DNA from 2 places in the Oceanisphaera sp. IT1-181 genome. Region 2 is predicted to be linked to the other one. Evidence: predicted binding sites of a transcription regulator. Region 2 holds the regulator's gene; the other holds the start of a gene.

Region 1 (16,357 bases), 1.4 Mb from region 2:
TTAAGATGGTGCCCAAAGGCACCCACGATCATAAGAAGTTTATTACCCCTGCCGAGCTGTGCCGCTATATAGAAGCCGCCGGCTTAATCGTGAAAGACATCTCAGGCGTGGTCTATCGCCCACTCAGTGGCGACTTTAAGTTAAGTCGTGATGCCGACGTCAACTACATGGTGCATGCGGTTAAGCCCGTGGCTACGGACGCTGTTTTGAACACACAGCGCTTAGAGAATAAAGCCGCTGACAGTATGGTAGAAAAAAGCGATGACCAAGATGAGCATTAAAGGGGTACTGTTTGATTTAGACGGCACCTTGCTCGACACCGCCGGCGACATGGGCGCGGCGGCCAACCATGTGATCGCCAGCCTCGGCTTGCCGACCTTGTCAGATGACGTACTGCAATGCACCACCTCAGACGGCTCTTATGCGCTATTAAGAGCCGGCATTGACGAAGCCTTAATCGAGCAACACGGCATTGAAGTGTTGCGCGGCCAAATGCTGGCCTTTTATGGTCAAAACTTGTGCCACCACACCCGTCCTTATGAGGGCGTGCCCGAGCTACTCGATTGGCTCAATCGGTATGATATTCCGTGGGGTATCGTCACCAATAAGCCCTCGGCGCTCACTGTACCGTTATTGGCCGAGTTACCCCTGTTTGATAATTGTCGCGTTACCGTTAGCTCAGATACGCTGGTTTTTAAAAAACCCCATCCTGCGCCCTTGCTGTTTGCCGCCGAACGATTAGTGATGGCACCCCAGCAGTGCGTCTATATAGGTGATCATAAACGCGACATTGAAGCCGGGCGCGCCGCGGGCATGACCACCATCGCCGCTATTTGGGGTTATATCTCGGCCGGTGAAGACCCCAATAACTGGCAAGCGGATCATCAAACCCCTACCGTTTTAAGCTTGTTTAATTGGCTAAAAGATGCCGTAGATGTGAAGCGCTGAAAGAAGCAACAAATTCCTAAAAAGCGGTTTTTGCAAGCCAATTATTTTTAAAAATCTTTAGAGCCGTGCATAAAAACGCCAGCGAATCGCTAACGCCAGCCTCCTCAAGGGATAGGCGTTAGCGACCACAAACTCACACGCCGCTAAACACAGATTATCCACAGGGTCAGCTAATTTGGGTCCCTTGAGAAAATGTCTACAACACTCTATATTGTGCTTGTCACCAACCCACATAACTAGATGTAGTGCTTCTACTGAAAATCAAACACATTATATAGTGCCTTTGATTTTATCCGCATGTCTGGCCTTGAGCCTTTAAAGACCGCGTACTACCTACTAGAAAATCACGGAGAATCTCTAACTCATGAATAAAAGTCTGCTGGTCACCAAGCGTTCAGGCGCCAAAGAACCGATCGATCTGGATAAGATCCATCGTGTACTCGATTGGGCAGCAGAAGGCTTGGATAACGTCTCCGTTTCTCAAGTAGAACTGCGCTCGCACATTCAGTTTTATGACGGTATCCGTACCGAAGACATTCATGAGACCATCATCAAGGCCGCCGCCGACTTAATCTCGGAAGAGACGCCTGACTACCAGTATTTGGCCGCCCGCCTCGCGGTGTTCCATTTGCGTAAAAAAGCCTATGGCCGTTTTACGCCACCGCATCTTTATGATCATGTCACGCGCCTGACCGAATCCGGTAAATACGACCAACATATTTTGGCCGACTACAGCCGTGACGAATTTAACGCCTTAAATAACTACATCGATCACGACCGCGACCTGACCTTCTCTTATGCAGCAGTGAAGCAGTTAGAAGGCAAATATCTGGTACAAAACCGCATTAATGGCGACATTTACGAAAGCCCACAGTTCTTATATATGCTGGTGGCCGCCTGCTTGTTCTCTAAGTACCCAAAAGAAACGCGCCTGGATTATGTCACGCGTTTTTACGATGCGGCTTCTCAATTTAAAGTGTCGTTACCCACGCCTATTATGGCCGGCGTGCGCACCCCAACTCGTCAGTTCAGCTCTTGCGTACTGATCGAATGTGGTGACAGCCTTGATTCTATCAACGCGACTTCTAGCGCCATCGTGCGCTACGTGTCTCAGCGTGCGGGCATTGGCATTAACGCCGGGCGCATTCGTGCGCTTGGTAGCCCCATTCGTGGTGGTGAAGCGTTTCACACCGGTTGTATTCCGTTTTATAAGCACTTTCAAACGGCCGTTAAATGCTGCTCTCAGGGCGGCGTGCGCGGCGGTGCGGCCACCTTGTTCTACCCGATGTGGCACTTAGAAGTTGAATCACTGCTGGTATTGAAAAACAATCGCGGCGTGGAAGAAAACCGCGTGCGCCACATGGACTACGGCGTGCAAATTAACCGCCTGATGTACCATCGTTTGATTAAAGGCGGCGACATTACCTTGTTCTCGCCGTCCGACGTGCCCGGCCTGTACGACGCCTTCTTTGAAGATCAGCCTAAGTTTGAAAAGCTGTACGAACAGTACGAGCAAGACTCCAGTATTCGCAAGCGCACCGTAAAGGCCGTGGATTTGTTCTCACTGATGATGCAAGAGCGCGCCGGCACCGGTCGTATCTACATTCAACACGTGGATCACTGCAACACTCACAGCCCGTTTGACCCGACGGTAGCGCCAATTCGCCAAAGCAACTTGTGCTTAGAAATTGCCTTGCCAACTAAGCCACTGACCGACGTGAACGACGCTGAGGGCGAAATTGCCCTGTGTACGTTGTCGGCCTTTAACTTGGGCGCCATTAACGACTTAAGCGAGCTGGAAGAGCTGGCAGATTTGGCCGTGCGTGCGCTGGACGCCCTGCTCGATTATCAAGATTACCCGTTATTGGCCGCGCAAAATGGCTCCATGAATCGCCGTACCTTAGGCATAGGTGTGATCAACTACGCCTACTACTTGGCTAAAAATGGCGTTAAGTATTCCGATGGTAGCGCGCTGGGCTTAACCCACCGCACCTTTGAAGCGATTCAGTATTATCTGCTGAAAGCGTCAGTGAAGTTGGCGGAAGAGTTTGGTCCTTGTCCTGCCTTTAATGAGACCACTTATTCCCAGGGTATCTTGCCAATAGACACCTATAAGAAAGACTTGGATGCGCTTTGCCAAGAGCCGCTGCATTTAGATTGGGAAGGCTTGCGCGAAGAGATTAAAACCAAAGGTTTGCGCAACAGTACTCTGACCGCCTTAATGCCGTCAGAAACCTCAAGCCAGATCTCCAATGCCACTAACGGCATTGAGCCACCGCGCGGCTTGGTATCGGTGAAAGCCTCAAAAGACGGCATCTTAAAGCAAGTAGTGCCTGAGTACGCAGAGCTGAAAGATCAGTATGAATTGTTGTGGCAAATGCCTTCTAACGACGGTTACTTACATTTAGTGGGCGTGATGCAGAAGTTTGTCGATCAGGCTATCTCTGCTAACACCAGCTACGACCCGACCCGTTTTGAAGGGGGCCGAGTGCCGATGAAGCAGCTATTAAAAGACTTGCTCACCGCGTATAAGTTCGGCTTAAAGACGCTGTATTACCATAATACGCGTGACGGTGCGGCCGACGCCCAAAATGATATGCAAGAAGACGATTGTGCCGGTGGCGCTTGTAAAATTTAATGGGTGAGGCGAGGTTAATCCTCGCCTTCCTTTGCGTGGAAGAACGACATGTCTTATACAACTTTTAGTCAGTTACAAAATGATCATATGTTAGAGCCGATGTTTCTCGGGAATTCCGTGAACGTGGCCCGCTATGACCAACAAAAGTACGATATTTTTGAAAAGCTAATCGAAAAGCAGCTTTCTTTCTTCTGGCGCCCAGAAGAAGTTGACGTGTCTCAAGACCGTATCGACTATCAGGCACTGCCGGATCATGAAAAACATATTTTCATCAGCAACCTGAAATATCAAACTCTGCTCGACTCCATTCAAGGCCGCAGCCCTAACGTGGCGTTGCTGCCGATTGTGTCGTTGCCTGAGCTTGAGACCTGGATTGAAACCTGGACCTTCTCTGAGACCATTCACTCGCGCTCTTACACGCATATTATTCGTAATATCGTGAACGATCCCGGCATAGTGTTTGACGACATAGTGGCCAACGAAGAAATCCTCAGACGCGCCGCCGACATTGCCGGTTACTATGACGACTTGATCCGCTACACCAGCCTCTATCATTTGTTTGGTGAAGGTAAGCAAGAGCACAGAGGCAAGCTTGTTGATATCAACCGCTATGAGTTGAAGAAGAAGCTCTACTTGTGCTTGATGAGCGTCAACATCTTGGAAGCGATCCGTTTTTACGTCAGCTTTGCTTGTTCGTTTGCCTTTGCCGAGCGCGAGCTGATGGAAGGTAACGCCAAAATCATCAAATTGATCGCCCGTGACGAAGCGCTGCACTTAACGGGCACTCAGCACATGATCAATATTTTGCGCAGCGGTGAAGACGATCCAGAAATGGCGCAAATCGCCCAAGAGTGTGAGCAGCAATGTTTTGAGCTGTTCCGCGACGCGGCCATTCAAGAAAAAGAGTGGGCGGAATATTTGTTTAAAGACGGCTCTATGATTGGCCTGAACAAAGATATTCTGTGTCAGTATGTGGAATACATCACTAACCTGCGCATGACAGCCGTGGGCCTAACGCCGGCGTTCCCTAACGCCAAGCAAAATCCAATTCCGTGGATCAATGCCTGGTTATCTTCTGATAACGTGCAGGTAGCGCCGCAAGAAGTCGAGATCAGCTCTTACTTGATCGGCCAAATTGACTCGCAAATGAACCATGACGACCTAGGTGATTTTGAGCTGTGAGTAGAGTCACGACCCAAGCATTAAGTTTTGAGTTGCGAGCAGGTGAAAGCCTGCTCGCTGGCTTAGAGCGCACCGGCCACGCGGTAGAATACCAATGCCGTGGCGGCTATTGCGGATCCTGTCGTACCACTCTTATCAGTGGCGAAGTCAGCTATCAAAGCACCCCGCTCGCCTTTATCGCCGCCGGCGAAGTCTTGCCCTGCTGCGCTCGCCCTGAAGGTGAAGTAGTACTAGACATCGATGCCGAAGCAATCAAGAAACAAGCTTAATTAACTCTCGACTTAAAAACTAAAGAGCCTCTCGCCACGGAATACACGGAACAACACAGAAAAGTGAAAGTAAATAAAGACTAACGGATAATCTTGAGTAGTTAAGACCTTATAATAGATGTGTATTGTTGTTCTACGTCCGTGTTCTTCCGTGTATTCCGTGGCAAAAATATGTTTTTCACTTTTAGGTTTGGGTTGTTACGTTCTCTTTACCCTTCACGCGTTTTTGCTTAAATACTCATTCAACAACCGCACATTGCGCAGGTTGGCTTTAAAAGCAAAATCGAATATATCCCCGAAGATCGGCACTATGCCGACCACCAGTTCAATCAATACATTCAAGCCCATGCGCGCCAGCACCCGAAACGGCACTTTGAGCCGTGCGGCTTCCACCACAATATAAGACGATAAACCCGCCCCGATTAAATCACCAATACCCGGAATCAAGCCGATAATGCCGTCTAATCCCACTCTAAAGCCACCCGGTAAGCGGATAGAGCTGTCGAGCATCCATGCTAAGCGTGCCAATCGCTGACTGGTCGCAGCATGACCGTTATTTACTGCATTTGAGTTTGCAGCATTGGGATTTGCGGATTTAGCCTTCATTAGCGACTCACTTTTTAGCAATCACCCACACCGCGTGCACTATGCCTGGGATGTAGCCCAGCAGTGTCAGGATAATATTAATCCAAAAGTGCTTACCCAAGCCCACTTGTAAAAACACGCCAAGCGGCGGCAATAAAATGGCAATAATAACCCGAATAATATCCATAACGCGCTCCTATGGTGATTCATTAGTATTCGTATCACTACCTCATATCACTGTCTGTTTAACTGTCTGTTTAACCTTTTTAACTACCCGTCTCACTATCAGCATCAACTATGTGAGTAATATTAGTCAAGATCCTTCATCATACACATCCACTTGGGCTTTAAGGTATGGTCAGCTTCTGCTCTATCTGTACACTCAGCGGGAACGGCTGCCAACTTAACCGGCCATTTTGCTCAAAGGACTTTTCTCCTTCACAGATATACGGCTGCTTCGCCATTTCGATGATAGCGCCCTTAGAGTAGCGCTGGTCCGCATAAAAGCAGGCCGGCGCTAAGTCTGAATTCACATTCAGCTCCAAGGCAGGTGGAGTGTGGATAATATGTGGTGCGGCGAACACCGCCGTTGAACCCAGCAGTAAAAAACCAATGGTCAGTCTCATCATGGTCTTGCTCCTCTTTACCTTAAGCGAGTCCCATGTTACCACCCTATTAGAAACATAAGATAAGGTATAATAATGAACACTCTTTCACGGCGATTAGCGCTGCTTGCATGGCTCATGTTGAGCATTTTTCTCGCCCCGCTCGCGTGGTCTAATACGCTCGCCGCTTTACCTAATACGCTCACCGCCTTACCCAGCACGGTGGATTATGAGCAAGACATTAAGCCTATTTTTGAGCAAAAATGCATTGCCTGCCATGCCTGCTACGATGCGCCCTGCCAACTCAAGCTCACCAGTAATGAAGGTTTAGTGCGCGGTGCCAGCAAGCTGCCGGTTTACGACGGTGCACGTACCAAAGATGCCAAGCCCAGCCGACTGCATTTTGATGCTCATGGCGAGTCCGCATGGCGCACACGCGGCTTTTTTAGCGTACTCGATGAGCCCGATGCTCAAACCTCACTGATGTTACGCATGCTGGCATTAGGCCAAGGCAACACCTGGGGCGACAACCAACGTCTGCCCGAAGACCTAAACATCTCTCCTACCCGTCGCAACCAATGTAGCCAAGCGAGCGAGTTTGATGACTTTGCAAGCAAGCATCCTCAAGCGGGCATGCCTTTTGCGGTCACGGGGTTAACGCCCCCCGAATATCAATTGGTACAAGACTGGCTAAGCCAAGGCGCCAAAGTACCCGAACAAAGCATTCAACTGTCGCCTGCTTTAGAGTGGGCACAAATACGTTGGGAAAGCTGGCTTAACCGTGATGCACCTCGCCATCAATTGGTGGCGCGCTATTTGTATGAGCACTGGTTTTTAGCGCATCTGTATTTCAGTGACCTATCAACACCGGATCAAGACACCTTTTTTGAAGTTGTACGTTCACGTACGCCTACCGGCCAACCCATTGAAGTGATCGCCACCGAGCGGCCCACCGACTCACCGGGCGATGAATTTTATTATCGATTGCGCCCGCGTCTCGAAAGTCGTATCCATAAAACGCACATCACCTATGCGCTAAATGGCGATAAAATAGATCACCTCGAACAGCTGTTTTTTACCGATGATTGGACCATCAATAAGCTGCCCGATTATCATGTGGATTATGCGGCCAACCCCTTTTTCACTTACGCGGCAATTCCACCCAAGGCCCGCTATCAGTTTCTACTCGATGACGCAGAATACTTTGTGCGCTCGTTTATTCGCGGCCCCGTGTGCCGTGGCCAAATTGCCACCGACGTGATCCGCGACCAGTTTTGGGTCAGCTTTCAAGCGCCCGAGCATGACTTATTTATTACCCAACCCAACCATCAAACCAAGGTGCGCGACTGGCTCACCCTGCCCGGCCTAAATTCAGACTTACTCAGCCTAGGCCCAGATTGGATTTCTTACAGCAGCGACAGAAATCGCTACTTAACCTATCGTCAAAAAGCCTATGCCAAACAGTATCCACAAGGGCCAGATCTGGAGCACTTATGGGACGGCGACGGTCATAACAGCCAAGCGCTGCTCACGGTATTTCGCCATCACGACAGCGCCAGTGTGATAAAAGGTTGGCAAGGCGATACTCCTAGCACCATGTGGGTGATGGACTATCCGCTGCTTGAGCGTACCTACTATGCATTAGTGGCTAACTTTAATGTCTATGGCAGTGTGTCGCACCAAGCCAAAACGCGCCTCTACTTTGACTTGATCCGCAACGGCGCCGAAGCCAACTTATTGCGCTTTTTACCCCCAGAGCAACGTAACACCTTGTTACACCGTTGGTATGATAACAGTGGCCGCATTAAGCTCTTTACCAGCTATGCGGACGTAGATGAGACCACGCCAAGCCGCATTCAAACGGATGCTAAGCGCACCTTAGTCGATTTTAGCCAACAAGTGTTTAGTCAGTTGGCGGCCGTAGCTGGCCCGCAAGATATGCTCAACCGTTGCCAGCAAGCAGACTGCAACGCCGCCATCGGCGAGCAACTGCCATTAATGCCGCAGCTAGAGCAGCAACAAGCGCGCATTGATGATCAACTGCGACGTTTAACTGGCTTTACTGGGCGCCTGTTACCGGTGATTAAGTGGTTACCCGAAGTCACCTTGCTGCGCATCGAAGGTGAGAACCCTAAAGAGCGCCAGGTGTATAGCTTGATCCATAACCGCGACCACAGCAACGTGGCTTTTTTGTTGGGTGAAGACTTACGCCTGCGCCCAGACAACGACACCTTAAGCGTGTTACCGGGTATTATCAGCAGCTACCCGAACTTCATCTTCAACGTAAAGCAGGAGCAGTTGGCAGACTTCATTAGCGCCCTGACCTCCATGCAAGACGCCAAAGAACTTCATACTGTGGCCGACCAATACGGGATCCGTCGCACCCATCCGGATTTTTGGTTCTACTTTCATGATATGCACAGCTACATGCAAGAAACCAATCCCATAGAAGCAGGTATGCTGGATATGAACCGTTATGAAAACTTGTAACCTTAAATAAGCACCGAACGCCCAACTGTGCGCAAACACAGCTATCGCTATACGTAAAAACCAAAACACCGAGCCTAACGCTCGGTGTTTTTTATTACTTGGTTGCTACCCTATGACTAATACCCGCCAAGGCCTTTGCTACGGTCGCTATCTCTTGCTCACACCCGTTAATCTCGTGCCTTTGTACCAAGTAGCTAGGGTCGTTATAGGATAACCACACCTTGCTGCTAGCGTCTTGCCACACCAGCATTTTTTGTGGCAAGTCGAGGGCAACACTTTGCTGGCACTGCATTAACGGGCTACCTACCTTAGGGTTACCAAAGATAATTAGCTCCGTGCCTCTTAGTTTGATATCAACCTTCTCAGCCCCCTGTGCATGATTAATGCGGTTAAACACCGTCATGCCTTTCTCTTTCAGGGTCGCCTCTAGTCGATCTGCCGTTTCTGTGACGCCAAATGCACTTTCAATATTGATCATGCCCTCGCCTGCCAGTGACGAAGTCGCCACCAACAGCGTCAAAAAGGCAGTAAAAAGTGTCGTTTTCATCGGAGTTTCCTTAAATGGAATAAAAGCACAGTAAGGGTAACAATGCAGTGTTGAGTCTAGACGATCCAGAGAGGTGCTTGCTGCGTGTCGGTGGAGTTGACCCTTTGTTCGGCTTCTACAGTGCAGCTAAATAGATCAGTTACTTTCTCAGATTGCTATTACGCTTCAATTATCCCCATGTTTTTTGCAGACCTAAAAAATGCCAGTCAGTTAAACTGACTGGCATTATCTTTTAAGCGATCTTTTTAAGTGTTGATAACCTTAACTCGTCACCACTGTTGAGTAGCTGCTGCTTGTGCTTTCATCTCGCACGCCAGCCATCACACCCGCCACCATTTCAGCGGTGGCTGCACTTAATGTCCATCCCAAGTGGCCGTGACCGGTGTTGTAAAACACCTGAGGATGACGACCTCGGCCAACCTTGGGCATCATGTTCGGCATCATCGGCCGTAAGCCAGCCCAAGCCACCGCACTTTCGGTAGACACATCGGGGAAGTGTCGATTGCACCACTTCACCAGTGGCTCAATGCGATCATGGCGAATATCGCGATTGTTACCGTTAAACTCGGCGGTGCCGGCAATACGGAAACGATCTACTCCCAAACGACTGGTCACGATTTTTGTCTCATCGTCCAACAAAGAAATAAGCGGGGCACTATCTTGACTCAGCTGGTCACGCAAATTAACCGTAATGGAATAGCCTTTCACCGGGTAAATATTGACTCGGTCGCCTAATTTTTTCGCCAATGCACGACTGCCTACACCCGCACACACCACCACCGCATCGAAGTGGTTTGAATTACCTTTATCATCAGTAACCCGGACGCCCTTGCCTTCGATACTCACATCTGTAAGCTCGGTTTCCATGCAAAATGTAACGCCCGCTTTACGAATCGCTTCGGCCAGACCAAAGGTAAAGTTATGGATATCGCCGGTGCTATCACTCGGTGTCCAAAAGCCACCCACAAAGTCACCTTGTAGCCGTGGCTCTTTCAGTTTGATATCGCCAGCGGTGAGTGCTTGGCGATCTAATCCGCCTTGCTTCAACAGTTTGGTAACTTCACAAGCGTGCTTAAAATCTTTTTGATTACTATAAAAATGCATGATGCCACAATCAGAATGATCAAACCCAACGCCCCATTTTTGCCCCAGCGCCGTTAGGTGCTGACGCGCTTCAATGGCAAGACGTGTGGTTTCAATGGTATTACGCTGGTAATCGGGGATATGGCGCATAAATTCGAGCATCCAGCTCAGTTTATGCCAGCTCGGTTTTGGATTCACCAGTAACGGCGCATCCGCTTGTAGCATCCATTTAACACCTTTTAATACCGTGGCCCAGGTATTCCAAACCTCAGCATTAGAAGCTGAAAGCTGGCCACCATTGGCGAAACTGGTTTCCATGGCAGCATAACGCTGTCTGTCGAACACAGTGACTTCAAAACCCTGCTCAATTAACTTAGCGGCGGTGGTAATACCGGTGATACCGGCACCTAATACAGCTACCTTTTTCATCTCTGACATGAAAGTGCACTCTTATTGTGCAGGCGTTGCGCATCGTGTGATTAACGAGAAATAGCTACGCAATTTATTTGCCTGACTTCCCCATCCGTCATGGAGCCTGAGAGATTCACCAGCTCTATCCCTGATAGATTGGTTTGCTCCTTCGGCGGGTCTAACAGTGCCAAGACCGCTCTTCGGATATGTCTACAGCCACCGGTCCTTTTGCCTGAGAGTTTACGGGGTCGTTGCTCCTTCGGCGGCACAGAGTGAGTGTCTTGCGACATTCTCTTAGTGCTCTCTCCCGGCTGGCTTGATCACCCACATCATAATTACAAAAAGTTAACAGTTCAACTCCCAATCATTCAATGCCAAGCAACAAAATATCACCTTGTGATATTAGTCTCCTTTTCACGGAGTTTTCAGACAGAAAATCTGCTCAACGATGAGACACAGCCATTTATCGGCTTCACATCACAACGTTTTCGTTAGCAATCGACTGACGCAGAACGCCTAACAAGAGCAAAGTGAAATTCGACGAACAAATGAGGCACGATTAGGGTCTGTTGACCTTTCGCGGTATCTGCGACAGGTTAGTCATGGGGATCAGATCAGGTGGCCGGAAGTCTCTTTGGTTTTTACCCATTAATTGTTTAAGACAACTGTGAATTGATAAGGAGCACCATGCGAATTGCAACGTTAGGGCCTAGTGGTAGCAACCACGAAATGATTGCCAAACGCTATCTTAAAGTGCGCCGTTTAAACGAGGGCAGCGTGGCACTATTCACACAGTTCGAAGATGCGTTTCAAGCACTGGTGACGGGACAAGTGAGTCACGTATTGCAGTGCACCGCCCATGCAACCCATGGCGATTGCGTAGGCCGTTATATGCATCGAGCTTACCCCGTGGATACCTTTATTGCGGGCAGCAAGCCACTTGCTCTGATTGCACAACGCGCTATTACTCACCCTACGCAAGTGGCACTGCAACCAGCTACTCGCTACTACACCGACTTAACGGAATATCAGATCATTGATGTTCCTACCATAGTGGCAGTGGCAGAGGGCCTGCTTGCGAGGCGTTTTGAGGCCGGTATTTGCGCCGAAGAGGTGATAGCGCAGGCTCCCGAGCAGCTGCGTTTAATACAGTCACTGGGGCCTGCGCTGGATACTTGGGTGATGTTTGCTCGCCAGCCGCTGCCGAGCTCTTCACCACTACTATTAAATGCCGAATATTAAAGCACGAAGATCAGGATGCCCCCTGTCACGATTAACGCGCCTCGTTGCCACAGCGCTTTACGTGCAATAACACCATAAGAGATAGCAGCTAACCCCATCGCCACTTTCAGCCCATTAAACACAGCGGCTGAAGGGTTAACGGCTAACTGGATTAACTCTGGGTTAGCGACCATCGCCAAGGGAATAATATATAGCCCTATGCCTAACGCCATTGCCTTAAACGCGACTTTTAGCCAATTCTCCCCCACCATTCCCGCAGCGATAAATACCCCACCACACACCGGCGGTGTAATGGTGGAGAGTAGCGCATACCAGAAGACGAAGAGGTGTGCCAAGAGCGGCTCCAAGCCCAACGAGATCAACGCCGGCCCTGCAACAGATACGCAGATAACATAGGCGGCGGTCGTCGGCACTTCCATCCCTAAAATCAAGCAAGCTAATGCCGTTAATAGCAGCGCAGGCCATAGCATGTCGTTAGCGAGCGAAAGAATACCCGAGGTAACCTTGACGCCTAATCCGGTCAACGACAACACACCGACGACCAGCGAGGCACACAGAATGATGGCACCAATCACGGCTATTTGACGCCCCGCGGTTACCGCAGCGTTTGATAAACGCTTAACAAAACCGGGCAGCGAAAAACGCAGCGTAACATCAAAGAACAGCAGCGCCATACCGGCGAAAATCGCAATGCTCGCGGCGTACTGCGGCGTATAACCGCCGTTAAAAATACGCTCTAACAGCAGCACAAATGGGACGGCAAAAAACAACGACGTTATCAATACTTCTTTCGCGCTCGGACGTTCGCTTTCGGCCATGGGCTTTAAATCATGGCGAGTCGCATAAGCATTAATTCCCACCCAAACAGTCAAAAAGTAGAGCACTGCAGGCAACATGGCCGCCGCCATAATTTGCGTATAAGGTGTACCCGTTAGCTCCACCATAACGAAGGCACCCGCGCCCATTAGTGGCGGCATGATTTGCCCGCCGGAGGAGGCAACCGCTTCCACCGCACCGGCCAGCGAACGTGGGTAGCGCAGGCGCACCATTGAGGGAATAGTGATGGCCCCTGTGGATGCCACATTAGCCGATGCCGAGCCTGATATAGACCCCATTAGTGCGGAGGAAATCACCGCCACCTTGGCCGCCCCTCCCGTGAGCCGACCCGCTACCGCGCTAGCTAGATTCATAAAACCCTGGCCCGCTTCACCGGCATTCAGTACGGCACCAAAAATCACAAAAATGGCAACCACGCTAACACTCACTCCCGTTAGCGAGCCCCATAACCCGCCTTCGGCAATCGTCAAGGTGCCGACCATGCTTGGTAGCGGTAGCCCAGGATGGCCGAAAGACCCCGGAATATATTGGCCCAAAGCGCCGTACATCAAAGACAGTAGGGCAACCATCGGTAATGGCCAGCCAATGGCTCGGCGTGCCGCCTCAAGCGCTAATGCGATTAAAAATAAGCCTATGGCCATTTGCAGGTAGTTATCAATAAAACCGTACTGATCCGCTAACACAGACTCATTAACGGCAATATAGCCACACGCGGCAATGCCTAATACCGTCAGCAACCAACCACTGATCCGTTGCGCTGGGGTGTTAGCCATATAAATTAAAACCCACGGCAACAACAGCGCCATGTGTAGCGGCCGACTGACGAGCGCAGGCGTTAAACCATAAAAAATTAATCCAAGATGAAATACGACACTAACCGCGCCTAACGCCATCCAACCAGACGCTATTGAGTCATCATCCGCAGGGGTCGCCGCTTGCGACGAAGTAAAAACACGCATGCCTGTGTACCTATCAATACAACACTGCCACGAGGCTTGTGCCGTGGCAGTGAACAGCGAAACGAAAAGGATTAACGCAAGGTGTCTGGCACCACAACCCCAATTTCGTCGTAGTAACGAAGCGCACCAGAGTGAAGCTTGCCGGCCATATTCTCTAGCATGTCGGGAGTAATACTTCCCCACCACGCGGCTTCTTCAGCCATGGCATCGCGGCGCTCCCAAAACGTTTTGGTCAAGGTATAAGCGGTGTCGCTATCCATCGCCGTCGTCGTGTAAGCAATAACCGGTAGCGACGTGGTCTCTACGTTTTTATCAACGCCGGGATAGGTACCAGCAGGAATGGTTTGTCGTGGGGCACCGGTCTGTGTGATTTGTTCATCGGTCAGGCTGATCAAGGTCACCGGCATGCTGGCGGCCGTTTCAATCACGTTGGGCGAGGGAAAAGAACTGGCGGTCGCAAAGCCATCAACCTGACCGTTTTTGAGCGCATCGGGCCCACTGCCAATAGCGGCATCGGCAATTTTCACACTGTCTTCCAAACCAAACAGTTCCAGGTAGCGAGCGGCTTCGCGAGCACCAAAAGTGCCTCGACCAATCAATAGGTGCTTACCTTTCAGTGCACTAATATCGGTCACGCCCTCGTCACCCGCTAATACAAAGTGCATGGTAATAGAGGGAATAGGGAACAAACCTCGGATCTCTTGAAAGCGAGGATTCTGGCGCTTGGCAAAAACGCCCTCTCCGGCCATGGCTTGGCCAACTAATGCGGGTGGCGTGGTAAACACATAGTTACCTTGGCGAGCCATCACTTCCATCACATTTTGTACCGAGCCCTGACTCTCTTCTAGGGTCAGAATAATGGCGCCATCCGTGCCCTGACGTATTGCCTCAGAAAGCTCTACGCCCATCTGATAATAAGCGGTACCAGCGGAGGCCGATTTATAGGTCACGCGGGTTTCAGCATGAGCAGAGAAAGCCGCAGTTACCAGTGCTAGCGTGGCCGCCGATACACCCAGTGTGCGACGAAATGAACGAAAGGGATTGCGCATCATTATTTTCCTTAATATATTCAGCGACCGTTTTCCAACAGGCCTCGTTTTATCTTGTCAAACCATGAATATGGCGGGACTCAACATAGCACGACTGCGCCTAAGCGGGCAAAGCTTAGCACCACCTAATGCCTCATAACGCTCAGCCATGTTTCAGTAAATTTAGCTGGGGTTACTTCAACTAACGTCACTATGTTTGTGCGGTATCCACATCAATTCTCAACACTGCATGCACGTGATTGAACATGACGACATTAAGCGGCATATCAATGGCGAATACCTGAGATAGCGGCAACAAGCGCTGCTCTATCTAGTCTCGGCAATGCTAAAAGGAGTGCCCATATTGATGAGGAGAACGTAATCATCAACTCCGCACAAAAAAACCTCCTCAAAAGCCTAAACTCGAACCTTTAAAGTGTAGATACCAAACGAAAAAGCTCACTCGTATGGGTGGCCTGTTAGCCTTTAAAAACCTTCGAGCTTAGGGTTTATCTATGGCTGTGCACTTAAAGCTGACGGTATGTCACTGAGTCACACGTTTTTGTTGATATGGGTGGCGTAAGTCAGGCAGAGGGCACTGCTCAGCCGCGCCATCCCTGGCGCAGATGGTCAGCTGAGCAGTGCCCTCTGACTTCCCCACCAGCACCTGAGCGACCTAATTGTCTTATCAACCGGTTCCTTTAGATATTAAAAAGGGCGCCTAAGCGCCCTTCTCATTTAGCAATTTGCCCTAATCAGGCAGCTGGCTTATTCCCACTCAATGGTCGCCGGTGGCTTACCAGAGATGTCATAAACCACGCGGGAGATGCCATCTACTTCATTAATGATGCGATTAGACACGTGGCCTAAGAAGTCATAAGGCAGGTGTGCCCAATGTGCAGTCATAAAGTCGATAGTTTCTACGGCACGCAGTGACACTACCCAGTCGTACTTACGGGCATCGCCCATAACGCCCACTGAACGTACTGGCAAGAACACGGTGAAGGCCTGACTAACCTTGTTATACAAGTCGTGCTTGTGCAGCTCTTCAATGAAGATGGCATCGGCGCGGCGTAACAGGTCACAGTATTCTTTCTTCACTTCACCTAATACCCGCACACCTAGGCCTGGGCCTGGGAACGGATGGCGATACAGCATGTCGTATGGCAGGCCAAGCTCTAAACCAATGCGACGCACTTCATCTTTGAACAGCTCTTTAAGCGGCTCAACCAAGCCCATCTTCATGTCGGCAGGTAAACCACCCACGTTATGGTGAGACTTGATCACGTGCGCCTTACCGCCGGCACCTGCAGACTCAATAATGTCTGGGTAGATGGTGCCTTGAGCCAGCCATTTCACGTCTTGAATTTTGCCCGCATATTCGTCGAACACTTCGATAAACACGCGACCAATGATCTTACGCTTGGCTTCTGGCTCAGATTCACCGGCAAGAGCAGACAAGAACCTGTCTTCTGCGGGTACGTGAATAATATTGAGACCAAAATGATCACCAAACATATCCATCACCTGCTC
Region 2 (16,357 bases):
AATACCTTCAATCACCAGCTCGTTCAGGGCGTGCGTCATGCGGGCGATCGCGATATCGCGGTTTTCGCCGTAGCAGATAAGCTTGCCAATCATGGAGTCGTAATAAGGCGGTACTTTGTAACCTGCATAAATATGCGAATCCCAACGCACGCCTAAGCCACCCGGAGAATGAAACAACTTGATTTCACCTGGGCTTGGGATAAAGGTCTTGGGATCTTCGGCGTTAATACGACACTCAATCGCATGGCCACGAATGGTCACTTGCTCTTGAGTAATCGACAACGGCATGCCGGCAGCAATGCGTAGCTGTTCTTTGATTAAGTCCACACCGGTGATCATTTCAGTGATTGGGTGCTCAACCTGAATACGGGTGTTCATTTCAATGAAATAGAACTCGCCGTTTTCATACAAGAACTCAAAAGTACCGGCACCGCGATAGCCGATCTCTACACAAGCACGGCAGCAACGCTCACCGATAAACTTACGCATCTCTTCGGTAATGCCGGGTGCTGGCCCTTCTTCCACTACTTTTTGGTGGCGACGTTGCATGGAGCAGTCGCGCTCACCTAAGTGAATCGCTTTGCCTTGACCGTCGGCCAAGATCTGGATTTCGATGTGGCGTGGGTTTTCTAGATATTTTTCCATGTACACCACGTCACTACCAAACGCAGCGCCGGCTTCGGCTTTGGTCATGGCAATGGCTCTTTCCAGCTCGGCTTCGTTGCGCACTACGCGCATACCGCGACCACCACCACCGGCAGAGGCCTTGATGATCACCGGGTAACCAATGCGCTTGGCAATGGCGGCGTTCTTCTTGGCATCGTCGCTGATTGGGCCGTCTGAACCAGGCACACAAGGTACGCCGGTTTTTTTCATGGCAGCAATGGCGGACACTTTATCGCCCATTAAGCGAATGGTGTCGCCTTTTGGGCCGATAAATACGAAGCCTGATTTTTCAACCTGGTCGGCGAAGTCGGCGTTTTCTGCCAAGAAGCCGTAACCGGGGTGAATCGCAACCGCGTCAGTGACTTCGGCAGCAGCAATAATAGACGGAATGTTCAAGTACGACTGGCTAGACTGATTGCCACCAATACAGATGGACTCGTCTGCTAACAGTACGTGCTTAAGTTCACGGTCGGCGGTGGAATGCACGGCTACCGTCTTGATCCCCAGCTCTTTACAAGCGCGCAGGATCCGTAAGGCAATTTCACCGCGGTTGGCGATGACTACTTTATCCAGCATGAGACTTCCTTTATTCGATGATGAACAGCGGCTCGTCAAATTCAACCGGCTCGCCATTGTCAATCAAGATGGCTTTAATCACACCGGCTTTGTCAGCTTCAATTTGGTTCATCATCTTCATGGCTTCAACGATGCACAAGGTGTCGCCCACGTTCACGGTTTGGCCCACTTCGGAGAAGTTTTTTGCACCTGGGCTAGACGCGCGGTAGAAGGTGCCTACCATAGGAGAGCGCATTACATGGCCGCTAACAACCGGGGCAGCTGGCTCTTCAGCGGTAGCAGGAGATAAGGCCGCAGCCATAGGAGCAGGAGCCGCAGGAACCGCTTGGTACTGTTGATATTGTGGCTGTATATTCTGGCCGGGATTGCCGTAACGGCTGATGCGAACCGACTCTTCACCTTCGGAGATTTCCAATTCGGCAATGCCAGACTCTTCAACCAGTTCGATCAGTTTCTTTATTTTACGAATATCCATGAGCGTTCTCTTGTTATGTTATTACTGATTTGGAAGTTAACGAGCGCGTAAAAAACGGGTCGCGGCTTCCAGGGCAAATTCGTAACCATCACTACCCAAACCGCAGATCACGCCTACGGCCTTATCGGCCAAATAGGAATGATGGCGAAACGGCTCACGAGCATGCACGTTCGATAAATGCACTTCAATGAAAGGAATATTCACCCCTAACAAGGCATCCCGAATCGCAACGCTGGTGTGCGTAAAAGCCGCAGGATTAATAATAATAAAATCTTGCTGGCCGTAAGCTTGGTGTATGGCATCAATAAGTTGATGTTCCGCATTGGATTGCAGATGACTGAGCGCGATATTTTGCGCCGCGGCTCGCTGACTTAAGCTTTCCACTATGTCATCTAAACTGTTCTGGCCATAGATACCGGGTTCGCGCTGACCCAAAAGGTTTAGATTGGGTCCATTAAGCAACAGAATTCGGAAATGTTCGGCCATTGTGTAGCAATCCTCGTCAATCTTGCGGTGTTCACATCGTTAGCTAAGGAGCCTATCCGTTTTTACCTATTACTGGCAAATAAAATCGTTCGGTTTGACTCAGACCGGGCAATTATAGTGATTTCGTGGAAATTGGCAGCAAATTACTGGTCTAATCACTAAAAGAACTTAAATTTACCCGCCCACGGCGCTTTTTAGTGCCAAGAATGGCAGTTTGTCGAACAGTAGAACTCATATCGGCGAAAATTCTGTGAACTATTCGGCATATTATATTTTTTGCGGCGGGTTAAGCGCAGCTGTACGCGTTACGCCGTACGTTTTTAAACTAACTTGTAGAAGCCGCTTCAGCTGGCTGGTTTTACGCAGTAAAACTTAAACATACCTGATTACGTATGAACTTCAGCCATGATGTGCGGTGTTTCGGTTTGCGATGTTTTATCTCCACGCCAGGCCACAAAGACACACCGTAGAGGCCGCTTTCGCTGGCCGGTGGCGCGTAGCGCCACCAAGATCATCAAACCGCACGGTGTTGACAAAGAACACCGACAAAACACGTCACGGTTAAAATCGGATCTGTTTTTAGATTCTTGTTTTACTACGTAAAACCGGCCAGCTGAAGCGGCCTCTACGCTCGAGTATCTTGTTTCATCGGTGTTGCCGGTTCGATATGATGGCTTGCCAAACGGATCCTAAATCATGTGAGAATTGGCGTGGCTGTGGGTTTTTAACGTATGGCGGTCAGCGTATAGCGTACAAAAAAACGCCGCTCTCGGCGGCGTTTTATCAGCTGTGAGCGCTTAGCTCATTTAGCTTAAGAAGCCTGGCCACGCTCGGCAATCAGACGATCTACTACGGACGGATCCGCCAGGGTTGAGGTATCGCCCAGTGTATCGGTTTCACCGGTGGCAATCTTGCGCAAAATTCGACGCATAATCTTACCGGAGCGGGTTTTCGGTAAACCTTCCGCCCAGTGAATAACATCTGGCGTGGCGATGGGGCCAATTTCTTTACGCACCCAGTCTTTTACTTCTTTATGCAGCTCGGCGCTCGGCACTTCACCTTCGTTCAAGGTGATATAGGCATAAATACCTTGGCCTTTGATCTCGTGGGGCACGCCCACAATGGCCGCTTCGGCAATTTTAGGGTGCGCCACTAATGCGGACTCAATCTCGGCGGTGCCCATGCGGTGGCCGGAAACGTTTAATACGTCGTCCACCCGACCGGTGATCCAGTAGTAGCCGTCTTCGTCGCGCTTAGCGCCATCGCCAGAGAAATAAGTGCCGGGGAAAGTCGAGAAGTAAGTTTGCTCGAAGCGGTCGTGATCCCCATAAATGGTGCGCATTTGGCCGGGCCAAGAGTCAAGGATCACAAGATTACCGTCTACGGCGCCCTCTAAAATATTGCCTTCGCCGTCTACTAATGCGGGTTGCACGCCAAAGAAAGGGCGGGTGGCGGAGCCGGCTTTCAGTAACGTGGCACCCGGTAGCGGCGCAATCAAGATGCCTCCGGTTTCGGTTTGCCACCAAGTATCTACAATCGGGCAGCGCTCTTCACCAATCACGCGGTAATACCATTCCCACGCTTCTGGGTTAATGGGCTCACCCACTGAGCCTAAAATGCGCAAGCTCTTACGGCTAGTGCCTTCTACGGCTTCATTGCCTTTGGCCATAAAAGCGCGAATGGCAGTAGGGGCGGTATACAAAATATTGACCTGATGTTTATCAACTATTTCGCTCATACGGCTGGTTTTCGGGTAGTTAGGCACCCCTTCAAACATCAAGGTAGTAGCGCCATTGGCCAGCGGGCCATACAAAATATAAGAATGTCCAGTTACCCAGCCTACGTCTGCGGTACACCAGTGCACATCGCCCTCGTGATAATCGAAGATGTACTTAAAGGTCATGGCCGCGTACACCAAGTAGCCGCCTGTGGTGTGCAACACGCCTTTTGGCGTGCCGGTGGAGCCTGAGGTATACAGAATAAACAGCGGATCTTCGGCGCTCATTTCTTCGGGCTCGCACACGGCATCCACTTGAGCTGCGGCTTCATGCCACCAAATGTTGCGCTCAGGATCCCAGGCTACATCACCACCGGTGCGCTGATAGACAATCACTTTACAGTCGGGGCTTACGCCGGGTTTGGCCAGTGCCGCATCCACGTTAGCTTTAAGCGGCACCGCACGGCCACCACGCAAGCCTTCATCGGCGGTGATCACCAGTTTGGCGTTGGAGTCGATAATCCTACTGGCCACTGCATCTGGTGAAAAACCACCAAATACCACAGAATGCACGGCACCAATGCGCGCACAGGCCAGCATGGCCACGGCGGCTTCAACCACCATTGGCATATATAAGCTGACCACGTCGCCTTTTTTAATGCCTTGGGCTTTTAATACGTTAGCAAAGCGGCACACTTGCTCGTGCAACTCGCGATAGGTGACTTTTTTATCTTCATTTGGGCTGTCGCCTTCCCAGATAATGGCCACTTCATCGGCCTTGGTGGCTAAATGGCGGTCAATACAGTTGGCGGATAAGTTAAGAGTGCCGTCTTCAAACCACTTAATGCTGATGTGGCCAGGATCATAAGAAGTATTTTTCACCTTGGTGTAGGGCTTGATCCAGTCGAGATTTTTGCCTTGTTCGCCCCAAAATTTATCAGGATTTTTAATGGACTCTTGATACATGCGCTGGTAGCCCGCGTCGTCTACGTGGGCGTGCTCGGCAATGTTTGCCATAACCGGATGAATCTTAACTTCGCTCATTATTCCGCTCCTTGGTGTGGTAACCCATAACCCCTAGGGTGTAACTGATGTTAATAGATATGATTAACTAATGTGTAACAAGGTGACGCAGATACCGGCATCACTCAATTAGACTTTTGGCTAGCCAGCGGCTAGTGGCTCTACCTTTTTAGCATATTCTGCTCGGTTTGTTAGTGCTTTATAAGCGTTCCAGCATCAGCGGTGTGCCATTGCTAGCTTGGGCTGGGTATTTACGACAATAAAAACCATTCGGCAAAATAGATAACTATCCCATAGCGCACGGCCTTACCGATAAACACCAATAGCGTAAACGGCAATAAGCGCACCTTCATCATGCCGGCAATCAAGGTTAACGGGTCGCCCACCACGGGCAGCCAAGACAGCAATAAACTCCAGATGCCAAAGCGCTGAAAGCCCGCTTGGGCTTTGTGTAGTTGTTTTTCTTTGATGGGAAACCAGCGTTTATGTTGGTAATGCAGTAAATATTTTCCTAACCACCAATTAATGACGCCACCCAGCGTATTGCCAACACTGGCCAGTAGCCATAACAGCAGCAATGCATCGGGCTGGCGCGTGAGTACTGCGGCTAATACGACTTCGGAATAAAACGGCGCTATGGTGGCGGCCAGCAAACTGCTACTAAAAACAATCAGATAATCGAGCATCATACGCCTTACGCTGTACGTTAAACGCCGTACGGCGCTGTCTTTTGTAGAAGCCAGCTTTAGCTGGCAGGTGGCGCGCAGCGACACTTTCATAGCTGGCCGTGCTTGTTAGCTCGGTACTGCCCTTAGGCCGTCTTCCTGATGCACATCAGGATCTCGCTTTAACTCTTAAAGCATAAAAACGAGATCCTGAAATGAGTTCAGGATGACGGCCAAGAGCCAAGGCCACAAGCTGTGGGGTGTTGTTTTAGCTTTGCGCTCGGTGCTACATCTGCCAATAAAACACCGCAAAGCCTATCCAGCTCAATACCAACAACGCCCAGGGCAACCAAGTGCCGCGCGCGTTTGTTGCTAGCGGCTCGTCGTCAAAGTCGTGCTCTGTATCGAGCTCACTAGACTCGGCGCGTTGGCGCTGTTTTTTTGCTTTGTCGGCGGCACGCGCTCGGGCCTTTTGCTGCTTCTTATATTCGTCTATGCCTTTTTGCACGCCTTGTGCAATTAAGCGGGTTTGTTCTTTGGTTTGGCCGGGCTTTTGTGTGGCCTTGGCCACGCGCTCGGCTTCATCGACAGTTTCGGGGGATGGGCGGATTTTAGTGCGTTGGGGCTGCTTCATTAAGGTGCCACATTATTCAAATAATGAATATCCATACTAAACACCGCTAATAACAACTGAGTAGCACTGCGGTAAAAACCAAAGGGATCGTTTTTGGCACAGGCCTCGGTTAGCTCAGGTAACCAAGTGAGCATCAGCTCATTGGCCAACTCGCGCTGTTGGTCGAGCAGGCCTATAAGCTGTTCGTCGCTTTGGGCTTGTGTGGCAGCCAGCGCTAGGCTTGCCATCATTTCTAGCTGATTACAGACATTGAGCGGGTCATCATCCTTGAGTTGCGTACCATGCTGATGCAATAAGATACTCATTAAAAACAGCGACTCTTGATCGGGCTGACTATAAGAAAAGGTATCGAGTAAGGCTTGCTCAACAAATAGCCGTTGATAATGGGCGTTAAGATCGCCTTTAGGTTCTGCCAGCTCTAATATCAACTCGGCTTGGTGGCGAAAAGCTTCAACCGCGTCACGCAAAGGGTCCAGCGTGGCCAGGCTATTTAAGAACGCGTGCATGTCGTAGCCGCCAAATTCTTGCAGCTCTTCCGTGGTCAAGGGCGCCGACAAAAGTGCAGTAAACCAATGATAAAGTTCGGCGCGGCGTTGTGAAGTCACGATGAAATCTTGCATATTCTCCCCAAGGATGGCGGCGATGAGGCGCACACATCTGTTAACTCGGCTAAAAGCCTTCATTCTATCGGCTTTATCGCGCAGATCTACCCTGAAAACGCAGTAATAACGGGCAAAGAAGCGCTGACTTACTGGTCAGCTTTAATAGGCTTTTCAACGTAAAGATAAATAAGTCTGACTAACCCAACGCCTAGGACTAGGCCATGCCTCAGCTAAAGGGTAGACTGACGGGAAAATTTAACAGAACCTTTTTATAACCCCCCCATGAGTCAGGAGAGACAATGTTAAAGCGTGACATGAATATCGCCGATTACGATCCCCAGTTGTGGCAAGCCATTTGCGATGAAACTCAGCGTCAAGAAGAGCACATCGAGTTAATTGCATCAGAAAACTACACCAGCCCGCGGGTAATGGAAGCGCAGGGTTCACAGCTCACCAATAAATATGCTGAAGGCTACCCAGGTAAGCGCTTTTACGGCGGCTGTGAATATGTAGATATTGCCGAGCAGTTGGCCATTGATCGTGCCAAAGAATTGTTTGGTGCCACCTATGCTAACGTGCAGCCACACTCTGGCTCACAAGCAAACTCAGCGGTATTTATGGCGCTGGTGAAGCCAGGCGACACCGTAATGGGCATGAACTTGGCGCACGGTGGTCACTTGACTCACGGCTCGCCTGCCAACTTCTCTGGAAAAATGTATAACATTATTCCTTACGGCATTAACGAAGCCGGTGTGATCGACTACGAAGAAATGGAACGCTTAGCCATTGAGCACAAGCCGAAGATGATCATCGGTGGTTTCTCTGCGTTTTCTGGCATCGTTGATTGGGCGCGCATGCGTGAAATCGCCGATAAAATTGGTGCTTGGTTTATGGTCGACATGGCCCACGTTGCCGGCTTGATTGCTACCGGTCACTACCCAAGCCCGATTGCCCACGCCCACGTTGTAACTACTACGACGCATAAAACGCTGGCTGGCCCGCGCGGTGGTTTGATTTTATCTGCCGAAAACGACGAAGATCTGGAAAAGAAGCTGGACTCAGCGGTATTCCCAGGTGGTCAAGGCGGCCCTTTGATGCACGTGATCGCCGGTAAAGCCGTGGCCTTTAAAGAAGCCATGGAGCCAGAGTTCAAAGTATACCAAGGCCAAGTATTGAAAAACTCTCAAGCCATGGCTGATGAGTTCATCAAGCGCGGTTATAAAGTGGTATCAGGCGGCACGCATAACCACTTGTTCTTGTTGGATTTGATCGACAAAGGCATTACCGGTAAAGAGGCAGACGCCGCTCTGGGCAAAGCTTTCATCACAGTGAACAAGAACTCAGTACCTAACGACCCACGTTCACCGTTTGTGACTTCCGGTATTCGTATTGGTACGCCAGCCGTAACGCGTCGTGGCTTTAACGAAGCCGACGTACGCCAGTTAGCCGGCTGGGTTTGTGACGTGTTAAACAACATCAACGACGATACCGTTATCGCATCAGTGAAAGAGCAGGTTCAAGAAATCTGCCGTCGTCACCCTGTTTATGCCTAATCGCTAAGCGAGAGACATAAGCTATATGCTGACAAAAAACGGGACCCTAGGGTCCCGTTTTTATTGTGTGAATAGTTCGAGGCTAAAAGTAAAGAGGATGACACAAACCCAAAAATTAAACCTAAAACCATTTTTGCCACGGAATCCACGAAATCCACGGAAAAATAAAGATAAGAGCGAAAAATTATTTTTATGGTTAAGGTCTTAACCCCAATAAATCTTTCTCACTTGTCGCTTTTGACCTCTTCCGTGCGTTCCGTGTTCTTCCGTGGCAAAGAGATCTTTAGTCTCTAGGCGTTTGGTGTTTAGCCCTCACACTTTACGCTTCACCCCTCACGCGTTTTTAAGCCACTGGCAATCTTAAGTCTGCTTATTTACACTGGCCCCAATTGTAGTGGTCTAATGAATTTAGCCTAGGGAGGCGCTATGCATTGTCCCTTCTGTCATACCACAGACACTAAGGTGATTGACTCGCGTTTGGTGGGTGAAGGTTTACAGGTGCGCCGCCGGCGAGAATGCCATGCCTGCAAGGAGCGTTTTACCACCTTTGAAACCGCCGAGCTGGTGATGCCACGCATTATTAAAAATAACGGCATTCGCGAGCCTTTTAATGAAGCGAAATTAGAAGCTGGCATGCAGCGGGCGCTGGAAAAACGCCCAGTGAGTATAGAGGCCATCGAGCAATCGGTGCTGCGCATTATGTCGCAACTGCGCGCCACCGGTGAGCGAGAAGTAAAATCAGAATTGATCGGTAATCTGGTCATGGAAGAGCTGAAGCTGCTGGATAAAGTGGCCTATATTCGCTTTGCCTCTGTGTATCGCTGCTTTGAAGATTTACGCGAGTTTGGTGAAGAAATCGCCCGCCTGGAGCAATAAGTGTTTAACTCTCAGTTCAATTCTCAGTTCGGCTCTCTGTTCGATGTTCAAGATGCCCACTGGATGGCCCGCGCCTTAGAATTAGCGCGCCGCGGCCGTTTTACCGCCAGCCCCAATCCTGCGGTGGGCTGCGTGATTGTAAAAAAAGATCAACTGGTCGGCCAAGACCTACTGATTGGCGAAGGTTTTCATCGCCAAGCCGGTGGCCCTCATGCCGAAGTGTTTGCCTTACGCCAAGCAGGGGCGTTGGCAAAAGGCGCGACTGCCTATGTGACGCTGGAGCCTTGTGCACATACGGGCCGCACGCCGCCGTGCGCGCAAGCACTGATTGATGCGGGCGTGGCCCGAGTAGTGGTGGCAAGCCTTGATGCTAATCCGCAAGTATCAGGTAAAGGCATTGCCATGTTGCAGGCCGCAGGCATTGATGCAGAATCGGGCTTAATGGCGGTTGAGGCCGAGGCCATTAATGCGGGCTTTATGCAGCGTATGCGCAGCGGTGTGCCCTTGGTGACCGTCAAGTTAGCGGCGAGCCTTGATGGCCGTACCGCCTTGGCTAATGGCCAAAGTAAGTGGATTACGGGGGCGGCGGCGCGGCGCGATGTGCAGCGCCACCGGGCCTTGAGTTGCGCCATTTTATCCGGTGCCGATACGGTATTGGTGGATAATGCCAGCCTCAATGTGCGCTGGTCTGAGTTGCCAGAATCCGTGCAGGCACAGTATGGCGAGTATGTGTTGCCTAACTCTCTGTCTAATTCTCTAGCAAATGAATCATCAACCGAGCGGCTAGCAAGTGAGCCACAGCTACGCCAACCGCTGCGGGTGATTATTGATACCCGTAATCGATTGTCGCCTGATCTTAAGCTGTTCAGTTTGCCCGGCCCTATTTTGTTATTGCGTGGCCACTTATCTTCGGGCAAAAAGCTGGGCGAATTTAACGAGCAAGTTGAAGAATGCGTGTTGCCGTTAACCGAGGCGGGCAAATTGGACTTGCAGGCCTTAATGGTTGAGCTGGGCAAACGCCAAATTAATCAGTTATGGGTAGAAGCGGGCGCGCAATTATGTGGTGCCTTATTACAGGCGCAGTTAGTGGATGAGCTGGTGTTGTATCAAGCCCCTAAGCTAATGGGCAACGGTGCGCGTGGCTTGTTTAACTTCGCCAACTTTACCGCTATGGATCAAGTGATTAACTTGCAATGGCAAGATGTGCGCCAAGTAGGCGAAGACATTAAGCTTACCGCGCGCATCGTTGGTGCTAATCATTAATAGCTAGTTGTTCACAGCGAGTCGTTAACAGTGAGTCGTTAATGGCGCCAATAGTAACGGGCTTTATGGTCCTAAAACGAGTCTAAAATCTGCAATTTTTCGCCACTATGCGCTTTGCTTAACAGTAACCCACGGGCGTTAGCATTATGATGCGCCCAAACAGTCTACAGCATGAGTGACCAGCAGATATTAGAGTGGCCGCTCAGTGATTTATATAAGGGAGCATCACATGGCGTTAAGCAGTACCCAAGAAATCATCGACGATATTCGACAGGGCAAAATGGTCATCTTAATGGATGACGAAGACCGCGAAAACGAAGGCGACTTGATCATGGCCTCGCACCATGTGCGCCCCGATGACATTAATTTTATGGCCAAATATGGCCGTGGGCTAATTTGCCTGACCTTAACCGAAGCCCGTTGTCGGCAGTTGAATATTCCACAAATGGTGAGCCGCAATACCGAGCAATTCTCGACCGCCTTTACGGTATCCATTGAGGCAGCAGTTGGCGTGACTACCGGTATTTCTGCCGCCGACCGCGCGCGCACCGTACAAGCGGCAGTGGCCCCGGATGCCAAACCGTCTGACTTAGTGCAGCCTGGGCATATTTTCCCGCTCAAAGCACAAAACGGCGGCGTGCTGACCCGCGCCGGCCATACAGAAGCGGGCTGTGATTTAGCGCGCTTGGCGGGTTTGGAGGCATCGTCGGTGATCGTCGAGATCCTCAATGAAGACGGCACCATGGCTCGTCGCCCTGATTTGGAAGTGTTTGCTAAAGAACACGGCATCAAGCTTGGCACCATTGCCGATTTAATCGAATACCGTAATCAAAATGAAACCACCATAGAGCAGGTGGCGCGCTGTAAACTTCCCACTGAGTTTGGCGAGTTTGAACTGGTGACCTTTAGAGACACTATCGATAACCAAGTGCACTTTGCGCTGAAAAAAGGCGACATTAAGCCAGATGAGCCGACCCTAGTACGAGTGCACATTCACGATGTGTTTACCGATATTCTGATGACAGACCGTCACTCGGCGCGAACTTGGCCATTAGCCAAGTCCATGCAGCGCATTGCCGATGAAGGCGGCGTGTTGGTAATTTTAGGCCAAGACCAAGCGCAGGATCAGCTGTTGTCTTTGGTGCGCCAATTTGAAGCGGTCGACAAAGGCGAGCAGGCAGAAGCGCCCAAGTGGCGCGGTACTTCACGCCGCGTGGGTGTGGGCTCGCAAATCTTGCAAGCCATGGGTGTAGGCAAGATGAAGTTATTAAGCTCGCCTAAGCGCTACCATGCATTAGCGGGCTTTGGTCTTGAAGTGGTGGAATACATTACCGACTAAAATATTGTGCCATTAAAGCCCACAATTATAGTGGGCTTTAGGTGGGCTTTTTTTACTGGATAGAATTGAATTTTGTCGTGCTAACGGCAACAATAAGCACTTTTTTAGCATGTAATCGCAACACTTGGGTAAGGACGCCAATGGCAATTTGGGGAAAGGGACTTCGAGCAAAATCGATGTGGGCATTAGTGATAGTCTGCTTAGCCGCATTGATACCTGCCGTCGCCATTGGTTGGCAAATTATGACAGATGTGCAAGCGCACTTTAGTCAAGCCTATGCCCGCAACTTTACTCAACTTAACCGACAAAGCATCTTAGTACCCTTGTCTCGGGACTTGGCATTGGCGCGACGTTTTTCTGATTCGGTATTAATGCGTCAATGGTTAAAAAATGAAGATGACCCACAGCATAAAGCAAAACTATTTCTAGAAAGCCAAGGCTTTATGGATGACTTTAGCAGCCATTCGTTTTTTGTGGTGAGCGCTCAGTCAGGTAATTATTATTATCGAGATTTAAGTTATCAAGACTTAAATTATCGAGAGCTAAATTACGATAATAAAACAGCGCCAGAATATACGCTCTCTGAGAATAATCCGGATGACGCTTGGTTTTACAATTTATTAGCCAGTGGTCAACAAATTAACATTAACGTTAACCGTGATACGCGACTAAAAACCACCCGAGTTTGGCTTAATATCCTGATTAAAGATCAGGGCAAGGTGTTGGGCTTAGCGGGAACCGGTATCGACTTAACCCATTTTATTGATGACTTTATTGCTACGGATGAGCTTGGGGTAACGCCCATGATCATCGACGAGCAAGGGGCTTTTCAGGCTCACCCCAATATAGATAACGTGGCGATTGGCTCTGCCACCGGCACCGATGCCAAGCTCCGTACAATTACCGCCCAGCTGGGTGAGGCAGAAATACCACGACTGCAGGCACTTATGGCCAGCGCCAAAAGCACCCCTGAACAAATCAGCCTGGATTGGTTAACCATAAACGGCCGCCGTCAGTTATTAGCTATCGGTTTTATGCCTGAGTTAAACTGGTATGTCATCACCGCCATCGATCCCAAGACCGCTCAAGTGGTGGAAGTAAGCTGGCTAACGACCTCGTTATTGGCGTTTATTGCGCTACTCACTATCTTATTATTGGCATTAGCCTATGCCATCGAGCGTTTGATACTGGCTCCATTACGACGGCTGCAAAGCTCTGCTACTGCAATTGCTGAAGGGCATTATCATCTGTCATTACCTGTCTCTTCTGAGGATGAAATTGGCGACCTTAGTACGGCTTTTGGCGTGATGGCGAATAAAGTGCAGGCCCATACTGAGGAGTTAGAGCATAAAGTACGTAGCCGCACCTTTGAGTTAGAAGAAGCCAATACAAAGATGCAGCAAGCGCGCTTACAAATTAATGCGTCCATTGATTATGCCAGTTTGATACAAAAAGCCATTTTGCCGGATCAGCAGCTAACGCAAATGCTGGGTGAGCAGCACTTTGTCTTGTGGCAGCCTAGGGATGTGGTAGGAGGGGACTTTTATCTGTTCCACCCCGCAGAGCAAGGGCGCTTTTTAGTGGGTGTGGTGGACTGTGCCGGGCATGGCGTAGCGGGGGCGTTAATGACCATGCTGGCACGCGCGGCCTTGGATCATGCCATTCATGAGTGTGGCATTACTTCTCCTGCGGCCATTTTGCAGTCTGCAGATAAAATACTGCGCGGTATGCTGCAAGATTGTGAGCTGCCTCGAGGGCTTGCCACCAACATGGATGTGGGCTTGGCTTGCGTGTTACCAGATCAAGGAAAGCTGGTATTTGCTGGCGCCAAAATGTCGCTCTATCACAGTGATGGTGAACAAATTAATGAAGTTAAAGGCAATCGTCGCACCTTGCTCGACCGACGGGCCGCAGAGTTTGTCGATACCCATTTATCCCTGCAGCCGCAGAATATCTATTACTTGGCCACCGACGGCTATTTGGATCAGGCGGGGGGAGAGAAAGGATTTGGGTTAGGGAGCAGTCATTTTTGTGAGTTATTAAGAACCCATGCCACTTTACCGTTAACAGAACAGGCACAGGCGCTTAAACACGCATTAGATGACTATAGAGGAAACTATCCACAGCGAGACGATATCACTCTGCTCGCGTTTAAAGTTGATTTGTCTGCATAGGGACTTCGCAATGTCATCAATAGATCTATTGTCTATTAGAGAGCAGTTTAATAAGAATCAGATATTACTGTGTTTCAATGGGCCTATTTCTCGAGGTTTGATCGAAGAAATAGGGAAAGCGTTAAAAAATTATCTACGTGAAGATAATGCCCTGCCCAGCGCCGCGATGGATGTATTTGGAGTCTATATTGAACTTACACAAAACATTCGTCACTATGCCACGCACAAGGGCTATAGCGAGTTTGAAGGCTCAGCAACGGTAGTGGTAGCCAGAACGGTGGACGGTCATTATCAAGTATTGGCCGGTAACCAAGTTGAGTTGGCTGACGGTCAAGCGGTATGCCGTGATGTTGAGCGGTTAGCAGAGATGGATAAAGCCGCATTAAAGCAAGCCTATAAAACGCAATTGCGCCAGCCCCGTGCCGAGAATAGCCACAGTGGCGCAGGCTTGGGGCTATTGGATGTGGCACGTAAATCATCACAGCCCATTACGACCAAACTAGTCGATATGGGTGATGGGCGCGGTTTCTTTAGTATTTTGGCGGTAATATGAATACGAACATAAAACAGGATTTAGCTTCACTCAACATTATAGGCAGTCAGTCTACTCCGACCATAGTGTGTGACGTGGATAGCGGCGTGATGAGCATGCAGGGCGACTCTTATCCAGAAAATTCATTTGAATTTTTTGCGGAGATTATCACCTGGGTTGAAGACTTCCTGAAACAATCCCCCTTACCGCTGCGCCTAGACCTACATCTGATCTATATGAATACCAGCAGCGTGAAAGCCATGATGGATATCTTTGATATGTTAGAGGCTGCATTTACGACAGATCGCCAAGTGAGTGTGCGTTGGTATTATGATCCGGCCAATGAGCGCGTGGTTGAACTGGCCGAAGAATTCAAAGAAGACTGTACCTTCCCTTTTGATATTGAGCCCCATGACTAGCCCATTAACGGATGCTGAACTGGACCGCTTACTGCTGGCGCCAGAACATCAAGATAATCCTTTACTGCCGGTGCTCAAGTTATTGAGAAAGCGAGAGCAGGCGCACCAGCAACGCTTAGAGCGTTTGCTACGCATTTCTGACTGCAGTGATGATATAGCGCGAATGCAAACCCATGAGCTACTCCACCAATATGATAAACAGCTCCGCCGTTTAGAAAAAATCACCCGTATTTCCGATCGTTATCAGCAGAATTTATTGGAGCTTAATGAAGAGCTCAAAGAGGTGGCCTTACACGACCCGTTAACGGGATTAGCGAATCGTCGTTTATTGATGTCGCGGTTGCATGAAGAAATAGAGCGCAGTCGGCGTAATCAGCAACCTTTGAGCGTGGTGATGCTAGATGTGGATCATTTTAAGCGCATTAACGATGTGTTTGGTCATGATGTGGGTGACAAAGCCTTATGCATGATGGCTAAGGCCATTGAGCAGCAACTGCGCGAGGTTGATCTTTGCGCGCGCTGGGGCGGGGAAGAATTTATGTTACTGTTGCCAGAGACGCGATCAGATCAGGCTATTCATACGGTAGAAAGAGTAATGCAGGCCATACGCTCCTTACAGTTGCTGGATGATAAAACGGTGATGTTGAGTATTAGTGCCGGTATCACGCAATATCATGCCAATGAAGCCATGGATGTAGTGATTAATCGTGCCGACAGCGCCTTGATCTCAGCGAAGCAGAATGGCCGAGACCAATGGCAATGGGCTAAATAAGCTAATAATTATCTGAAAGGACACCGAATAAATGACACTGAATGCCATTATCAAAGACACCGCGGCCGATCCCGATGCCTGCGTTATCTGGTTACATGGTCTGGGTGCCAACGGCCATGACTTTGAGCCAATAGTGCCGGAGCTGGGCTTGCCAGCGAACAGCGCGATTCGTTTTATCTTCCCTCATGCGCCGCAAATAGCGGTGACGGTAAACGGTGGTCATCGCATGCCAGCTTGGTATGACATTATAGCCATGAAGATAGAGCGTGAAGTGGATGAGCGTCAATTACGCGTGTCTGCCCGTGCTATTCAAGCATTGATTGAGCAGCAAATAGCCTTGGGCATCGACAGCCGCCGCATTATTTTAGCGGGCTTTTCTCAAGGGGGGGCCGTGGCCTATGAGGCCGCATTAAGCTTTGATAAACCGTTAGGCGGCTTAGTGGCGATGTCCACCTATTTGGCGACTGCCGACAGTTTAGAACGCCATGCAGCGAATGCGGCCTTACCGATTCAGGTATTACACGGCACCCGCGATGCGGTGGTGCCAGAATTACTGGGCACCCGTGCGTGTCAGCAGCTTAAATT

Evidence for each region. The regulator NrdR, encoded in region 2, represses ribonucleotide reductase genes. The targets are predictions, from matches to a motif close to CACNNTATANNGTG.
Region 1: a site for NrdR is predicted at 1,151-1,164, ahead of nrdA (class 1a ribonucleoside-diphosphate reductase subunit alpha). Genes of this name have one in related genera too.

What each region holds. Positions count from the first base shown of each region.
Region 1 is NZ_CP136856.1:1,150,729-1,167,085, reverse strand. Features, by position in the region: gene ubiG (bifunctional 2-polyprenyl-6-hydroxyphenol methylase/3-demethylubiquinol 3-O-methyltransferase UbiG) at 1-281, shown strand, start outside; gene R0134_RS05390 (HAD-IA family hydrolase) at 271-948, shown strand; gene nrdA (class 1a ribonucleoside-diphosphate reductase subunit alpha) at 1,313-3,586, shown strand; gene nrdB (class Ia ribonucleoside-diphosphate reductase subunit beta) at 3,635-4,768, shown strand; gene yfaE (class I ribonucleotide reductase maintenance protein YfaE) at 4,765-5,037, shown strand; gene R0134_RS05370 (DUF4112 domain-containing protein) at 5,254-5,643, opposite strand; gene R0134_RS05365 (YqaE/Pmp3 family membrane protein) at 5,651-5,809, opposite strand; gene R0134_RS05360 (DUF1496 domain-containing protein) at 5,970-6,251, opposite strand; gene R0134_RS05355 (fatty acid cis/trans isomerase) at 6,324-8,717, shown strand; gene R0134_RS05350 (DUF302 domain-containing protein) at 8,812-9,264, opposite strand; gene R0134_RS05345 (D-amino acid dehydrogenase) at 9,526-10,785, opposite strand; glycine riboswitch at 10,969-11,078, opposite strand; gene R0134_RS05340 (hypothetical protein) at 11,446-12,000, shown strand; gene R0134_RS05335 (TRAP transporter fused permease subunit) at 11,997-13,796, opposite strand; gene R0134_RS05330 (TAXI family TRAP transporter solute-binding subunit) at 13,868-14,848, opposite strand; gene guaA (glutamine-hydrolyzing GMP synthase) at 15,593-16,357, opposite strand, start outside.
Region 2 is NZ_CP136856.1:2,514,980-2,531,336, reverse strand. Features, by position in the region: gene accC (acetyl-CoA carboxylase biotin carboxylase subunit) at 1-1,242, opposite strand, end outside; gene accB (acetyl-CoA carboxylase biotin carboxyl carrier protein) at 1,253-1,717, opposite strand; gene aroQ (type II 3-dehydroquinate dehydratase) at 1,754-2,203, opposite strand; gene acs (acetate--CoA ligase) at 3,015-4,964, opposite strand; gene R0134_RS11265 (YqaA family protein) at 5,195-5,722, opposite strand; gene R0134_RS11260 (DUF2956 domain-containing protein) at 5,895-6,242, opposite strand; gene R0134_RS11255 (molecular chaperone TorD family protein) at 6,242-6,862, opposite strand; gene glyA (serine hydroxymethyltransferase) at 7,144-8,397, shown strand; gene nrdR (transcriptional regulator NrdR) at 8,824-9,273, shown strand; gene ribD (bifunctional diaminohydroxyphosphoribosylaminopyrimidine deaminase/5-amino-6-(5-phosphoribosylamino)uracil reductase RibD) at 9,310-10,536, shown strand; gene ribBA (bifunctional 3,4-dihydroxy-2-butanone-4-phosphate synthase/GTP cyclohydrolase II) at 10,766-11,875, shown strand; gene siaA (biofilm regulation protein phosphatase SiaA) at 12,016-14,049, shown strand; gene siaB (biofilm regulation protein kinase SiaB) at 14,060-14,602, shown strand; gene siaC (biofilm regulation phosphoprotein SiaC) at 14,599-15,000, shown strand; gene siaD (biofilm regulation diguanylate cyclase SiaD) at 14,993-15,772, shown strand; gene R0134_RS11210 (alpha/beta hydrolase) at 15,804-16,357, shown strand, end outside.